Regions from separate parts of the Latilactobacillus parafuchuensis genome, predicted to be linked through region 1. Evidence: predicted binding sites of a transcription regulator. Region 1 holds the regulator's gene; each other region holds the start of a gene.
What was found. The regulator HrcA, encoded in region 1, represses chaperone genes, less so after heat shock. The targets are predictions, from matches to a motif close to TTAGCACTCNNNNNNNNNGAGTGCTAA.

Region 1 (5,697 bases):
TGTCTTCAAAGCCACCGCCGCCGAAGCCTTGTTCGCCACCGAATCCACCAAAGCCTTGACCGGCGCCACCGCCGCCAAAACCTTGATCCATACCAGCATGACCGTATTGATCATAAGCGGCTCTTTTTTGCGGATCACTCAAGGCCTCATAAGCCTCAGTGACTTCTTTAAACTTAGCTTCTGCATCTGGGGCCTTATTGATATCTGGGTGATACTTCTTAGAAAGGCTACGATAAGCCTTTTTAATGTCGGCGTCCGAGGCATCGCGTGAAATGCCTAGGACTTCGTAATAATCTCTTTTATCAGCCATTGTGGGCCTCCATTCATTTACTTACTCACGTAAAATCTACCTTAACAAGAATAGCATAATTTTTGGCTTAAAAAAAGCCAAAGCCCTAGACCATACTAGGTTTTGGCCTTTTTTAAAGTACATTATTTCTTGTCGTCATCGTGAACTTCTTCGAAGTCCCCATCGACAGTGCTATCATCAGTCTTAGCATCGGTTGCATCTGCACCTTCAGCGCCGCCTTCAGCTTTTTGAGCTTCTTGGGCTTGTTGATACAATTTAACCGTCAATTCTTGAACAATTTCACTTAATGCATCGCGTTTCGTCTTCATGTCTTCAAGATTGTTTTCTTGTTGTGCTTTGACTAATTCTTCTTTAGCATCTTTTGCTTTTTGTAATTCGTCATCTGAAACTTTGCCTTCAAGTTCCTTCATTGTCTTATCAGTTTGGAAGATTAATTGATCAACATCGTTCTTTAAATCAACTTCTTCTTTACGTTTTGAATCGGCTTCTTCGTTTTCTTGGGCTTCTTTCATCATACGATCGATTTCGTCGTCTGAAAGACCTGATGAACTCTTGATTGTGATTTTTTGTTCTTTGTTAGTGCCTAAATCTTTGGCAGAAACATTGACAATCCCGTTCTTATCAATATCGAATTTAACTTCGATTTGAGGGATCCCACGAGGTGCAGCAGGAATATCAGTCAATTGGAAACGACCTAATGTCTTGTTATCAGCGGCCATTGGACGTTCACCCTGTAAGACGTGGATATCAACGGCTGGTTGATTGTCAGCAGCAGTTGAGAATGTTTGAGCCTTACTTGTAGGAATCGTTGTATTCCGGTCGATTAATTTAGTGAAGACACCGCCCATTGTTTCAATCCCTAATGATAAAGGTGTTACGTCAAGTAATACGACATCCTTCACATCACCTGAGATAACGCCGCCTTGAACAGCAGCACCGATTGCAACGGCTTCGTCAGGGTTGATTGAATGATCTGGTTCTTTGCCAGTCCAGTTTTTAACGGCTTCTTGAACAGCAGGAATCCGAGTTGAACCACCATTTAAGATAACTTTGTCGATATCATTATCTGTTAAACCAGCATCTTTCAATGCGTTTTGAACAGGAATACGAGTACGATCAACTAAGTCAGATGTTAATTTATCAAATTCAGCACGTGATAAAGTCATTTCCAAATGCATTGGGCCGTTATCGCCAGCTGAGATAAATGGCAAGCTGATTTGAGTGCTTGTGACACCAGATAAATCTTTTTTAGCTTTTTCAGCAGCATCTTTTAGACGTTGCATAGCCATCTTGTCTTTTGATAAATCAATGCCATTTTCAGCTTTGAATTTTTCAACTAACCAAGCAATAATGGCGTCATCGAAATCATCCCCACCTAAATGTGTATCACCATTTGTTGATAGCACTTGGAAGACACCGTCGCCTAATTCAAGGACGGAAACGTCAAAAGTACCACCACCAAGGTCATAAACTAAAACTTTTTCTTCTTGTTCAGTCTTGTCTAAACCGTAAGCTAAAGCTGAAGCTGTTGGTTCGTTGATAATCCGTTTAACTTCAAGACCGGCAATCTTACCAGCATCTTTAGTCGCTTGACGTTGTGAATCATTGAAGTAAGCAGGCACTGTAATAACCGCTTCAGTGACTTCTTCACCAAGATAATCTTCAGAGAATTTCTTGATGTATTGGAGAATCATTGCTGAAACTTCTTGTGGTGTATAAGTCTTATCGCCAACTGTGACTTTGTAACCAGCTTCGCCGATATGACGTTTGATTGATGCGATTGTGTCTGGGTTAGTGATTGCTTGGCGTTTAGCCACTTCACCAACTTGGATTTCACCATTCTTGAATGAAACGACAGATGGTGTTGTCCGTGCGCCTTCTGGATTTGTAATAATCTTTGGTTGGCCGCCTTCTAATACGGCAACTGCTGAGTTTGTTGTGCCTAAATCAATACCAATTACTTTACTCATTATTAATTCCCTCTTTTTTTAAATTTTTTAATTAATTATTGTGCGACAACGACCATTGCTGGGCGTAAAACACGGTCTTTCAAATAATAACCTTTTTGGAAAACTTGAACGACTGTGTCTGCTTTTTGATCTCCTTCAACAGCCACCGTTTGGACGGCTTGATGAATGGTCGGATCAAAGGTTTTGCCCGCGGCCTCAATTTCTTGAACGCCGTGGTCTTTTAGCGCGTTAAGCATGTGATCATAAGTCATTTGAACGCCTTTTTTAAGTTGTTCACCATTATCATCAGTTGCTTCAGTTGCTAAGGCCCGTTCTAAATTATCTAAAACAGGTAAAACATCTTTAGCTAACGCTTGACCATCATATTTCAACAAGCTGGCTTGTTCTTTTTGATGGCGGGCGTGCATATTTTTAATTTCAGCTTGTGAGCGTAAATAGCTATCTTCTAAATCGTCATACTTCTTTTGTAAGTCAACTAAAGGTTGATCTTCCACAACTTCTTCAGTGGCTTCTGTCTTATCAGTTTCAACTACTTGCTCCGGTGTTTCAGTGGTTGGTTCCGCTGGTTCAACCGGTGTCTTAGTTTCGTCTACTGATTGGTCTTGCTCTGTCAAACAAACACACTCCTTTAAGTTTGATTATCGTCAAAATCGGCGTAATAATCAATTAGTTTTCTCGCTAATTCTTCACGGAAGACGTCTAATAAACCGATCATCCGTGAATAAGGCATGCTAGTGGGGCCTAATAAAGCAATCAGACCTTGACCATGTTCGCCAACATCGTAATTGACAGTCATCAGACTGTAATTCTTCAAGAGCTCATTGGTCATCTCATCGCCTAATCGGACTTGAACCTGATTGTTGGCACTGCCGGGTGACAAATCCAACAACTTCGCTAAATCGTCTGATTGATTAATGATATTATAGATTGACTTCAGTTGATCAACATCCGCAAACTGCGAGAAGTTCAACAAATTCATCTGTCCACCAACGTATAACCGTTCCTGAGAGGCTTGTTTCAAAACATCATCGAAGATATTCAAGAAACCACCTGGGGAAGCCATGTACTGCGTTAACAGTGCGGGGACTTCCGTCTTCAACTTCTGACTGACCACCGTTAACGGTAGACCGACCAGATGTTCGTTGATAATCCGAATCGCCTTTTCAAGCTCGTCTCCCGAAATATGTTGCGAAATCGAGAAGACTTGATTATCAACCGTCCCGGCACTCGTGACAATAATCGCCATCACCTGGTGATTACTGAGCGGTACCAATCGAAAACCGGTTAAACGAATCTCAGCGACTTCCGGGCCTAACGTAATCGCCGTGTAGCTGGTTAGGTTGGATAAAATATTCGCTGATTGGGACACAATTTCATCAATCTTATGATAACGATGACCAAACGATTGTTGCACCGTCGCGACATCAATTGGATTGAGCGTTGCCGGTTGAATCAGGTGATCTAGATAATAACGATACCCCTTCATCGAAGGCACTCGACCGGAAGAAGAATGGGTTTTTTCAATCAACCCGACACTCTCCAAATCAGCCATGTCATTCCGAATCGTTGCCGAACTGACGTGCATTGGTAATTCTGCCATTAACTTTTTAGAACCCACCGGCTGACCACTCTCGGTAAAAAGACGAATAATTTCTTTAAGAATCATTAATTGTCTTTCGGTCAGCATGTTATCACCTCTTTTTAGCACTTGATTATTACGAGTGCTAATTACAAGTATTAATATAGCAAGAACGTCAAATAAAGTCAAGAATCGGACCGCTTTTTTTACCATTTTCAGCAAAATCGGTCTTGAGGCTGATAGGCGACCAGTCTCCAGTCAGAGCGATGCCAAACAAAGAGGCTGTTCAACCAAAATGATTTGGTTGAACAGCCTTTTTGCATCTAGCTTCGGTTAATGTTCAAAATCTGAGCAGCTCGAACTAGCGCTTATTTTCCTTAACGTGCTTCCCGAACTAGCCTTTTCCGGTTAACTACAAAGCAACAATTATGGGTAAAAACACCCATAATTATCGCTTTTAGGTTAATCCTCAAAGTCTGACCAGTTCGAACCAGCACTTCGTTTCTTTAACGTGCTTCTCAAGCCAGCTTCTTCCGTCTAGCAACATATCACGAATCATGACATAAACCGTCATAATCCGCGATATTAAGCTATACTCAGAAGCTTATCGGCTTGTTCAGCACTTAGTATTCGTCTAACAGAAATTCTTGGAAGACTTCGTTGCCTAGGAACTTGCCGGATTCCGTTAGGCGTAACCAGTCGCCTTCTTGTTTTAAATAACCTTTCGCAATCTGCGTGGCTACGGTATCACCGTAAACGGCTTGGAGTGGCATTTTGAATTTTTCTTGAAACCGTTGGATCGACACGCCTTGCATCGTTCGCAATCCTAAGAATAATTCCTCTTCCATCTGTTCGGTTAACGGTAAGACATGACGTTCAATCACTGGCACTTTATTGTCGTGTAACGGTTCCAGATACTGTTGAATCGGGCCAAAATTATGATAGCGATCTTTGCCTAGATAACCAAAAGCACCCGCCCCAAAACCGAAATACTTTTCATTGCGCCAATACGTTAAATTATGGGCTGATTGATAACCGGGTTTGGCAAAATTACTGATTTCATATTGTTCTAAACCCGCCTTTTGGAAACTATCAATCGCCGCTTGATACATATGCGCTTCGACGTCTTGCGATGGTAAACGTAACTTACCTTGGCGCATTAAATTATAGAATATCGTTTTGCGTTCCAGAATTAACGAATAGGTTGAATAGTGCGGCAAATCAAGCGCCAACGCTTTGGTTAGACTATCCATAAAATCTTCTTCACTTTGATCAGGCAATCTAAAAATCAGATCAATACTGATATTCTCAAAACCGACTTGCCGTGCATTATCAATTGCGCGATAAACATCCGCACTGCGATGAATCCGCCCAATCTTTTTCAGTATTTGATCATTAAACGATTGGACCCCAATACTTAAACGATTGACACCGTTGTCCTTAAGAACCTGCAACTTCGCAGTGTTTTGTAAATCGTTGGGATTGGCTTCAAAGGTGAATTCGCCACCTTTAAATGGTAAATATTGATGAATACCATCTAATAGCCGTTGCAGTTGCGCTGGTGAGAGCGTCGTTGGTGTCCCACCACCCACGTAAATCGTTTCAATGGGTTCATCAGGATGTTCCGCCATTACTAGTTGGAATTCACGGATTAACATGTCGACATAATCATCAACCGGTTGGCCCTCAATAAAAACCTTGTTGAAATCACAATAATAACAAATATGTTCACAAAATGGGATATGGATATAAGCACCCGCCATTTAATTACCCCTCTAATTCTTTAAAATACGCTCGTGTATCAGCTTTATCTTGATGGAGCTGTTCAATTAATTGTG
Region 2 (5,697 bases), 870 kb from region 1:
CAATCGCTAACCCTAAGCCCAGACCAGCGGCCATTGCGCTGATATCACCATTCGCGAAACGAACCGGTAACATGATTTGTGAGAATAACGGCACATAACTTAGGATTTTTAGGATTGGAATATCTGCGTGTGACATTAGCACAAAGCCGCCCATGTAGCTGAGCGTTCCCATAATAATCAATGGCGAAATTGCTTGTTGAACTTGATCCATCCGTGAAACCACCGAACCGAGCATCGCTGCGATAATGGTATAGAGTAAAACACCGACCACTAAAAAGGCAATCGCATACCAAATCGGTGGCGTCCAAATGACGGCCGTCACTTGTTTTAAGATACTCCTCAACGCGACTTGCTGTTTTAAAAATTGATAACCGACCAGCCCAATCACCAGATAGACACCGATTTGGGTTAAAACGAGCGCCAAAATCGCACCAACCTTTGCAAAGAATTGGGTTGTCGCGGAGACACTCGATAGAATAATCTCCATAATGCGCGAGCCTTTTTCGGTCGCTATTTCCTGGGCAATTATCCCCGCATAATTGACGATGAAGACAAACATTAAGACTGTAATCCCTAATGAAATCATTTGAGTGACATCTTGATTCTGACTCTGAGCTATTTTTTGTTGACCGTCCTCAACCGAAACAGTGACCGTTTTCACCGTAGTCGGCGTCATCAACTGCTTGATTTGGGCAGTGGGTACATTGGCCGCTTCTGCCAATGTGACTAACTGTAATTGATTGATTTGATTCTGCAAGGTACTGGGGTCAAAATCATGGCTCGCTTGTTGTTGATAATAAGTTATTTGGGCCTGTTGATCGACCGTTAAGTAGCCATCGATTTGTTCTTTTTCTAACGCCTGTTTAGCTTGTTTAACCGTCGTAATCGCTGGTTTAACTGTATAGTCGGTCCCTTTAAGTTGCCGAATCGCCGCACTTTCAGGCGCTTGGCCGACTACCGCAATTTTAGCCGCAGTTTGTGACTGATCAATGATTTTCCCAATGCCAAAAATCACCGCTAGCAACAAAACAGGCATTAAAATCATCGTTAAATAGGCCGGACTTTTAATATTCTTCATAAAAACCTGTTTGAAGATCACCTTAAATTTAGTCATTGGTTTCCGCCACCTTTATTCTGAAGATTTCATCTAAACTAGGGGCCTGTTGACTAAATTCTGGAATATAACCGGCCTTAGTCGCTAGTTCAAAGATTTGTGGGCCGACCGCTTCATCGGTTAGTGTGATTTCAAGTTGTTGGCCATGCGGTGTTACACGTGAAACGCCGGGTAATGCTTCGAGCGTCGTCTGCGTCAGTGGCGATTCCAAAAATAACTTCGTCCGGCCAAATTGTTGCCGAATCTCATCAACCGTTCCAGCCAAGGCAATCTGGCCTTGACGGAGCATCACAATCCGATCACTAATTTTAGCGACGTTGGTCATATCATGACTCGAAAAAATAATCGCAGCGCCTTTAGCTTTCAACCATTCAATGCCGTCTTCCAATAAACCGGCGTTGACCGGATCGAGACCACTAAACGGTTCGTCTAAAATGATTAGGGCTGGTTCATGAATTAAAGTCGCAATCAACTGTACTTTTTGTTGATTGCCTTTTGATAGATCTTTAATTTTATCGGTCCGTTTGCCCTTAACGGCAAACCGCGCTAACCAGTCATCAATCCGCGGTTTAACGTCGACCGTTTTACAGCCCCGCAATTGTGCAAAATATAAAATTTGTTGTTCAACCGTCATCTTTGGGTACAAGCCACGTTCTTCAGGTAAATAACCCAATTGATCGTAATCGCGACTAGTGAACGCGTGGCCTTTCCACAAAATTGTCCCTTGATCGGGTGTCATAAAATTCAAAATCATTCTGAAAGTCGTCGTTTTGCCAGCCCCATTTTGACCGATTAATCCTAAAATTTCACCCGGTTGAACCGTAAATGAAACGTCATCGACCGCCTTCATCGCCCCAAAACTTTTTGATAAATGTGAAAGTGTCAGCACTGTCCCTACCCCCTAATATCTTAATCACATTAACTATACAATATTCCCCGGGAAAATCACACCCTTATCAACCGTTAATCGTTGTTACCAAAGACCTTTATGCATCATTTAATGTCGATTGACAGCAACGAGTTGCTTTGCTAATTGACTGAGTAGGATTTACATTTAACTTGGCGGATTTGATGAATAACATTTAAGAAGATGAGGAACACTACAACTAAATGTTTCGCGCTCAAGATACCGACAATCAGCATTAAAAAAGACGGGTTTATGCCAAATTACTGGCATAAACTCGTCTTTTATTTGATTAACTATTGAATTTCAATTCGATTAGCCGCGGTTGCTTGTTCAGCTTGCTTTGGCAATTCTAAGTTTAAAACACCATTGTCGTATTTCGCACTAATCTTGGTGCGATCAACTGCTGGTAAATAGAACTGCCGACTGAAACGGCCGTAATGCCGTTCACTTTGGACGACATTGCCATCCGCATCACTATGATCATCAAAACTATCCCGTTTCGCACTAATCTTCAACGTCTCATTTTGATAATCGACATGAATATCTTTCTTCTCTAACCCCGGTAAATCAACAGTCAATTGGTAAGCTTGATCTGTTTCTTTGACGTCGGTCTGCATCATGTTGTCAGTTTCAGGCGACATTGCAAAGAATTGTTTACCAAAGTTCTTGAAAAAGTCATCCCCAACTAAACTATCTAGCCAATCTTGACGACGATCCATTAATTCGTTTGCCATCTCTAAAACTTCCTTTCTTTATTTGATTACAAGTCTATTATAAGGCGTATTTCTGAAAATTCGAGAAATTAGCACTCTTGATATTCGAGTGCTAATTTTGCGTTTTTTTGCGCCTATCCAACTCATTTTGATACCCCACTAATCGCATGTATGCTATACTTAAGGTTCCAAAAATATTCGGAGGTAGACTCATATGAAAATTGTTGTTTTAGCGGGCGGTCGCAGTACTGAACGCAACGTTTCACTAACGTCAGGCCATAAAATTACGCACGCATTACAAACGAAAGGCCACGATGTTGCTTTTGTCGATCTTTTCTTAGGTGACGATTTGCAAGCCGTTGATTCAATCGACGATTTGTATTCATCAGATCCCATTGAAAAAGACTATGACATCAGCGATGCCGTCTTAACGGACGACGACATCAACAAGTTACGCACGGATGGCACGACGCAATTGTTCGGCCCCAATGTCTTAGAAATTTGTAAAACTGCTGATATCGTTTTTCTCGCATTGCATGGTGGCGATGGTGAAGATGGTAAGGTTCAAGCGGTCCTCAATCTCTTTGGTATTCCTTATACCGGTAGCGATACATTAGCCGCTGGTGTCACAATGGACAAAAAAGTTTCAAAAGAAATTTTACTTTATAATCAAATTCCAACGGCCCGTTTCGTAGCCGCTTATCGGAACCAAGCGATTCCAGCGGTCCCATTTGAATACCCCGTTGTCGTTAAACCTAGTAACGGTGGGTCAAGTGTCGGCACCCACATCGTCCACAATGAAGGCGAATTAAAACCAGCCGTTGAAGATGCACTCCGTTTTGACACGACTGCTTTAATTGAAGAATTCATTAAAGGTCGCGAATTCTCATTAGGCGTCGTTAATGGCCAACCATTACCCGCCATCGAAATCGTCGTTAACGACGGTTGGTACGACTTTGAACATAAATTCGTGACAGGTAACACAACACAATTCATCACACCACCGAACGATTTACCGGATGATGTCCACGATGCGATGAAACAAATGGCGCTAGATGCGATGCAAGCACTTGGCCTCACAAATTACGCACGGATTGATTTCTTCTGGAGTCCTGAAAATGGGTTGTTCGTCATCGAAGGTAACACGTTACCTGGTATGACCCCCTTATCATTAATTCCGCAAGAAGCCGAAGTTGTTGGGATTAGTTACCCCGACCTCTGTGAAATGATCGTTAACGGTAAATTAGAATTATTGAAAAATAAATAAGTGTGTTGAGTTGCGGCTAGCAACCCAAAAGCACGTTATCAAACAAAAAGGCGACCTTATTGGCCGTCTTTTTGTTTGCTTAAATGACTGATTGCTGTTTCAATTTGGTCGCGCACACTTCTAAATTGGTTTAATTTAGCCTCATCATCCCCGTCAAAAGCGGCTGGATCCGGCAACGGCCAATGAATCCGTTGGATATTAGGGGGCGTCATCGGACACTTATCACGCGCATCACCACATAACGTCACGACTAAATCACAACTTTGTAAATAATCATTGTCGATTAACTGCGATTGCTGAGTTGAAATATCGATGTCTTTTTCGGCCATTACTTGAACAGCAACCGGGTTTAAACCGTGCGTTTCAATTCCGGCACTCGCCACTTGCCAATCAGGCCCTAGCAAGGTTTTACCAAAACCTTCCGCCATCTGGCTCCGACAGGAATTACCCGTACATAAAAAATAAATTTGGGGCATCTTAACGACCTCATTTCAATTTAGATTGGATAATCATTATACAACACAAAAGGCCAATCCGAATTGCGAATTGACCTTTTAGCTTATTTATCAAAAAAAACTGAGATTGGAATATCAAGTTCATCATGTAACGACTGAATTTCTTTCACCGTAAACGGAATCTTACCACGAATCTTCCGATTAGCCGTCGTTAATGTCTTCCCTAGCACATCGGCGACGACTTGTTGTTTTAAATCATGACTCTTCAAATAACCTGATAAAACAAATAACTTCTCTGCCAAAGTTGGCACCCCCAAAAGAATATTGATACATTTTGTTCCACATTAGGAATGTTACGTCATCTCCATAAACTTGTCAATTCGACTTTTTATAGGAAAATGATAACTTTTTGACGTATTTTGTCATATAATTAATGTTATCTAATTATTTTTAATTCTAGAAGAAGGTGAATTTAATGTTTGGCCAATTATTGCACGACAAACGGCTTGCGCTAAACTTAACGATGCAACAACTCGCCGACCAGTTAACCGCAAATTATCAGATTAAAGTCAGCAGCTCGATGATTTATCGCTGGGAAAAAGGCGCCGCTCCAGCATTAAAAACACTCTTTATCGTGGCGACCGAACTACAAATCGACTTGAATCAACTGGCAACCACCGTCGCGGATAGCCATCGCCAATCAGCACCCAAAAAAATCGGTTAAACGCAAGCATAAGCAGCGTTTAACCGATTTTTGATTGTTACTATTCAATTTTAATGTCAGTCGGTTGGTTTTGCTTGCCAATCGTTTTGACCCCTAGAATATCTAAGAAGAACGTAAAAATTGGAATTCCCACAATTAAGCCCCACGTCCCTAAGAACCGTTCAGCCGCAAACAAGATTACAAACGTGAAGAAGATTGGTAATTGAGTCTTGCTCGACATAAACCTTGGATTCAAGACGTAAGTTTCTAACGTATGAATCGCGACAATCATGATTAAGATATACGCGACAAATTGAATCCCACCGACTGAAAAGGCGATGATACACAGCGGTACACACGAGATAATCACACCGGCAACCGGAATCATCGACAATAAGAAGATCATAATCGCCAAACTTGGCACATTCGGCATTTTCATAATGGTTAACGTGATCGTCGTCAGAACCGTATTGACCACCGCGATGAAGAGTTGCGCTTCAATCACCACGCCAAACGTATTGACGAACTTTTTAGCGAA
Region 3 (5,697 bases), 1.0 Mb from region 1:
TTGCATTAACTACCTCAGAATGACCACTTAAAAATAGGCCCATCATCAATAGTGTCACCATGCCGCTCATTATTTTTTTAATCATTCTAATATCACTCCCCACGTTCATTATACTCAATATTTAAATAATTAATAGGGTTTACGACTCATTGTCCCTCACTTATGATATACGTTAAAATGATTCATATTTTTCGTTTGATCATAAAAATAAGGTGGTGACTAAAATCGTCACCACCTTATTTCCTAAGTTATACTCAGAAGTTGCCGTGGGTGCTAATGCTCGGCTTTAAAACGTACCTCCTCAGCCAACTTCTTCCGTCTAGCTACAAATAAAAGCTTATGACCAAAGTTCAGGCCATAAGCTTTTATTTTAGGCTATACTCAGAAGCTAAACGGCTGAGTCAGCACTCTACATCATTCCGCCCATTGCTGATGGGTCCATGCCACCGGCTGGTGCTGCTGGGTGGTCTTCTGGTTTGTCAGCCACGACTGCTTCCGTTGTTAACATTAATGCGGCAACACTGGCTGCATTTTGTAATGCTGAACGCGTGACCTTAGTTGGGTCTAAGATTCCGGCTTCAATCATATTTTCCCAATTACCGTTAGCGGCGTTATAGCCGATTTCAGTGTCTTGAGATTTCACTTTTTCAACAATCACTGAACCTTCAAGGCCTGCGTTGGTTGCAATTTGACGAACAGGTTCTTCAAGTGAACGTAATACGATATTAATCCCAGTTTGAACGTCGCCTTCTTCTTTTAAGGCTACAACACTGCTCATGACGTCGATTAAAGCCGTTCCGCCACCGGCAACATAACCTTCTTCAACGGCTGCGCGCGTTGCGTTTAAGGCGTCTTCAATCCGGTATTTCCGTTCTTTCAATTCAGTTTCAGTAGCAGCCCCAACTTTGATGACTGCGACGCCGCCAGCTAATTTAGCTAAACGTTCTTGTAATTTTTCGCGATCAAAATCAGAAGTGGTTTCAGCGACTTGTTTCTTGATGTTTTCAACCCGTTCAGCAATGGCTGATTTGCTGCCAGCACCTTCAACGATGGTTGTATTATCTTTTGTAATTGTCACTTTACCAGCAGTCCCTAATTGATCGATAGTTGTTTCTTTCAATTCAAGGCCTAAATCACTGGTAATAACCGTTGCACCCGTTAAGGTTGCGATATCTTCAAGTTGTTCCTTGCGACGATCGCCAAAACCAGGGGCTTTAACCGCAACAACGTTGAACGTCCCACGAATCTTATTCAAAACAAGGGTTGGTAAAGCTTCACCATCAACATCGTCAGCGATGATTAATAGCGCTTTGCCTTCTTGAACGATTGATTGTAATAATGGTAAAACATCTTGAATGTTAGAAATCTTCTTATCTGTAATTAAGATGTATGGGTTGTCGAGATCGGCTTCCATCTTGTCGTTATCAGTCACCATATATTGTGATAAATAACCACGATCGAATTGCATCCCTTCAACGACGCTTAATTCAGTGTCAATCCCTTTTGATTCTTCAACCGTGATGACACCGTCGTTACCGACTTTTTCCATGGCATCGGCGATTAACTGTCCAGTTTCTTTATTATCAGATGAGACAGCCGCTACTTGGGCAATAGCTTCTTTACTTTCAACGGGATGTGAAATTTCGTGTAATTTTTTAACCGCTGTTTTAGTGGCTAGTTCAATCCCACGACGGATGCCAACAGGATTAGCGCCGGCAGTCACGTTCTTCATGCCTTCGCGAATAATCGCTTGGGCTAAAACGGTGGCCGTAGTTGTCCCATCACCAGCGATATCGTTGGTTTTAGAAGCAACTTCTGCAACCAATTTAGCGCCCATATTTTCGAAATGATCTTCCAATTCGATGGCTTTAGCGATTGTGACACCATCATTGGTAATTTCAGGTGAACCGTACGCTTTTTCCAAAACGACGTTGCGGCCTTTAGGTCCTAAAGTTGTTTTAACGGTATTTGCTAATTGATCAACACCCGCTAACATTTTTGAACGAGCATCTTCTGAAAATTTAAGTTCTTTTGCCATAATTATTTCACCTCATTAAATATTTTTGTAACGATTTATATTTGATTTATTCAACAATTGCCATGATATCTTTAGCATGTAAAACTAAATATGAAGCGCCGGCATAGTCCACTTCTGAGCCAGCATATTTATCATAGAGGACTTCATCATCCACTTTGACGGATAACGGTATTCTTTGGCCGTCATTAGTAAAGGTTCCTTCACCGACTGCAACAACTTTACCAGTTTGTGGTTTTTGTTTCGCATTGCTGGCTAACACAATCCCACCAACGGTTTGTTCTTCTTCGTCTTTAACTGCGATAATCACGCGATCTTCTAATGGTTTTAACACTTAAAATCCCTCCATCACTTTTTCTTTTTAGCACTCTCGTAATTCAAGTGCTAATTACATTTTTTATCATAGCATTTTTTCAGAACATTGCAAGTATTTTGCTGGCACTTTGCATTTCGAGTGCTAATACGCTAAACTATTGTCACATCAACCTTTGAGGAGATACGTGATGACTTTATACAAACAAAATTTTAGAATTATTTTAACTTATTTAATCGTGCTCGTCTTACCGAGTGCTTGTGCGCAACTTTTCAAGCTAACACCGCAAATTTTCTTATTAACAACTGTCTTTGACTTGATTGGTGCGATTGGGTTGTTACTATTCAATCAGCACCGCCCAATCAATTCATTAGAACACCAACCATTACCACTCAAAAAAGGCATTATGTGGGGAATTTGTGGGATTCTCCTAACCTTACTGGTCCAAGTGCTCGCCGGAATTGTGGATCATCTAATTTTTAAGAATTCGGCTAACTCGTTAAACACGATTACGTTGATGACCGCGATGCGCCAACAACCGTGGCTCATTTTAGCCGTCACGATTGCCGCACCCGTGATGGAAGAAATTGTTTTTCGCGGTGCCATCTTCGGCGGTTTGGCCGGCACCATTAACCCGCTTTGGGCTGCTTTAATTTCTAGCTTATTATTTAGTTTACTGCACCAAGACGGTCATCTGATTATCTACGCAGCCATTGGTTTGTTTCTATGCTGGCTCTACCGCAAGACTGGTTCACTATACACGACCATCATCAGCCACGCTGGTATGAATCTACTCGTGACGCTAACCTATCTATTCCGTTAAAAAAAATAGCGTCTAAGCAAGCTATCTAATGCTGGATAACTTGTTTAAACGCTATTTTAAAGGCGACTATTGTTCTGTTTTGGTTTCGTCGTTATAATTGTCTAAGAAATAAATTAAAGTTTGTAATTCCTTGGCCAAATCAACGTTTTGAATCCGAATCCCCTTGGGTACTGAAATTCGAATCGGTGTAAAGTTCATGATGCCTTTAATCCCGGCTTCGACCAAATCGTCAGTGACTTTTTGAGCGACATCAATTGGCACCGTTAAAATTACGATTTCAATTTGTTGGTTTTTTAATTCTTGAACCATTTCGGCCATTGGGTAAACCGGTACACCCGTTTGAATCGTGCCGATTAATTCTTCTTTAACATCAAAAGCGGCGCTGATCCGAATATTATTGGTTTGGCGGAAATTATAATTTAAAAGCGCATGGCCTAAATTACCCACCCCAATCAAAGCGACATTCGTTAAACGGTCTTGATTTAAAGTCTTCTTAAAAAAGTTTAATAATGATTCAACGTCATAACCATAGCCCCGTTTACCTAACGCCCCGAAATATGAAAAATCGCGACGAATCGTTGCACTATCCACTTTAACTGCTTCAGATAGTTCGGTAGATGAAATTTTTGCCGTGCCTGCATTATTCAAAAAATTCAAATAGCGATAATATAAAGGTAAACGTTTCGCTGTGGCTCTTGGAATTTTATTTTCAGCCATTTTGGAACCTCCATTTATTTTTTGCTTGTGAAATTTAGCGTTGTACGCTATTGAAATCATACTGAATTTTCTTGTGAAAAGCAATTAATTTACAATTTCACCAGTCAAACCTTTAAATCTGTTATGATAAGTAAAGTTGCCCCACTAATTTCTTAAATTTAAGCTTCTTAAACCACTATACGAAAGGAATTTTTATCGTGATATTACTGCAAGTTCAACAAGTTGCGCGCCATTTCGGTGGCGATTACTTATTTAAAAATGCTCAATTAGAAGTCCAAGACCACGCTCGGGTCGCTTTAGTCGGCCCCAACGGTGCTGGTAAATCAACATTGCTCAAAATGATTGCCGGCATCACCACGCCCGATGACGGCCAAATCATTCTGGGTAAAAACGTCCAAGTCGGCTACTTAGCCCAAGACAGCGGCCTCAGTTCAGAACGAACCATTTACGCTGAAATGCTAACCATCTTTGAACCATTACGCAAAATGGAACAACAAATGCACGCGCTTGAATCAGCCATTGCTGATTCGAGCACTGACCATGCAAATGCTGACTACGCAGATTTATTAAAACGCTACGATCAAATTCAACATGATTTCACAGAAGCTAACGGTTACGGTTACGAAGCCGAGATTCGTGGTGTGCTCCACGGTTTCCAATTTCCCGAAGAAACATTCGAAAAACCAATCAGCACGCTTTCTGGTGGCGAACGATCGCGTTTAGCCCTCGCTAAATTATTATTAGCTAAAAAAGACGTTTTAATTTTAGACGAACCCACCAACCATTTGGATATCGAAACCTTAACTTGGTTAGAAAATTATCTGCAAACTTACCCCGGCGCCTTACTAACGGTTTCACATGACCGTTACTTCCTCGATAAAATTACCAAGGAAGTTTATGATATGAGCCGCCATACATTAACGCATTACACCGGCAATTACAGTCATTTTTTAACCCTAAAAGCCGATAACCTGACGTTAGAATGGAAGGCCTTCGAAAAACAACAAGCCGAAATTGAAAAATTACAAACGTTCGTCGATAAAAATATTGTCCGCGCCAGCTCGACTAAACAAGCCCAAAGTCGGCGTAAACAACTCGAAAAAATGGATAAGCTGGATCGGCCGCAAAATGATGCCGCTAAAATCCATTTCCATTTTGAAACCGACCAACCGAGTGGTAATGAAGTTTTAAAAGTCACCGAGGCTGCGGTTGGCTATCAACCCGATAAAATTATGGTTGAACCGATTAATTTCGAAGTCAATCGCCAAGAACGACTAGCAATTATCGGCCCCAATGGGATTGGTAAATCAACCCTTCTCAAAAGTGTGCTCCACAAAATTCCATTTATCAAAGGTCAAGAAAAATTAGGCAGTAACGTGTCGGTCGGTTATTACGACCAAGAACAACGGAACCTGCACGCTAACAAAACCGTCTTAGAAGAATTGTGGGACGATCACCGGACCACCCCCGAAAAAGAAATTCGGACGTTACTCGGTAGTTTCCTCTTCAGTGGCGACGATGTCTTAAAAGTCGTTTCACAATTAAGCGGTGGCGAAAAAGCCCGCCTACTGTTGACTAAATTGGCGCTGAATCACGATAACTTCCTGATCATGGATGAACCGACTAACCATTTAGATATCGATAGTAAGGAAGTCCTTGAAACGGCCTTGCGTGACTTTAACGGTACCGTCCTATTCGTTTCCCATGACCGCTATTTTATCAACCAAGTCGCGACCGGTATTATTGAATTATCCGATACCGGCAGTAAACGTTATTTGGGCGATTACGATTATTATCTAGCCAAAAAAG

Region 2: ACVPPQ_RS04390 (Hsp20/alpha crystallin family protein) is a predicted target of HrcA. The motif match lies at 2,824-2,850, and genes of this name have one in related genera.
Region 3: groES (co-chaperone GroES) is a predicted target of HrcA. The motif match lies at 2,397-2,423, and genes of this name have one in related genera.

Annotation. Positions count from the first base shown of each region.
Region 1 covers NZ_CM143875.1:1,718,462-1,724,158, reverse strand. Annotated here, with positions in the region: gene dnaJ (molecular chaperone DnaJ) at 1-310, opposite strand, end outside; gene dnaK (molecular chaperone DnaK) at 433-2,280, opposite strand; gene grpE (nucleotide exchange factor GrpE) at 2,316-2,894, opposite strand; gene hrcA (heat-inducible transcriptional repressor HrcA) at 2,909-3,967, opposite strand; gene hemW (radical SAM family heme chaperone HemW) at 4,483-5,622, opposite strand; gene ribF (riboflavin biosynthesis protein RibF) at 5,627-5,697, opposite strand, start outside.
Region 2 covers NZ_CM143875.1:848,132-853,828, forward strand. Annotated here, with positions in the region: gene ACVPPQ_RS04380 (ABC transporter permease) at 1-1,114, opposite strand, end outside; gene ACVPPQ_RS04385 (ABC transporter ATP-binding protein) at 1,107-2,003, opposite strand; gene ACVPPQ_RS04390 (Hsp20/alpha crystallin family protein) at 2,315-2,755, opposite strand; gene ACVPPQ_RS04395 (D-alanine--D-alanine ligase family protein) at 2,949-4,001, shown strand; gene arsC (arsenate reductase (thioredoxin)) at 4,058-4,477, opposite strand; gene ACVPPQ_RS04405 (helix-turn-helix domain-containing protein) at 4,561-4,758, opposite strand; gene ACVPPQ_RS04410 (helix-turn-helix domain-containing protein) at 4,932-5,180, shown strand; gene ACVPPQ_RS04415 (AI-2E family transporter) at 5,221-5,697, opposite strand, start outside.
Region 3 covers NZ_CM143875.1:468,625-474,321, forward strand. Annotated here, with positions in the region: gene ACVPPQ_RS02620 (C40 family peptidase) at 1-85, opposite strand, end outside; gene groL (chaperonin GroEL) at 410-2,038, opposite strand; gene groES (co-chaperone GroES) at 2,085-2,369, opposite strand; gene ACVPPQ_RS02635 (lysostaphin resistance A-like protein) at 2,539-3,171, shown strand; gene ACVPPQ_RS02640 (redox-sensing transcriptional repressor Rex) at 3,238-3,888, opposite strand; gene ACVPPQ_RS02645 (ABC-F family ATP-binding cassette domain-containing protein) at 4,086-5,697, shown strand, end outside.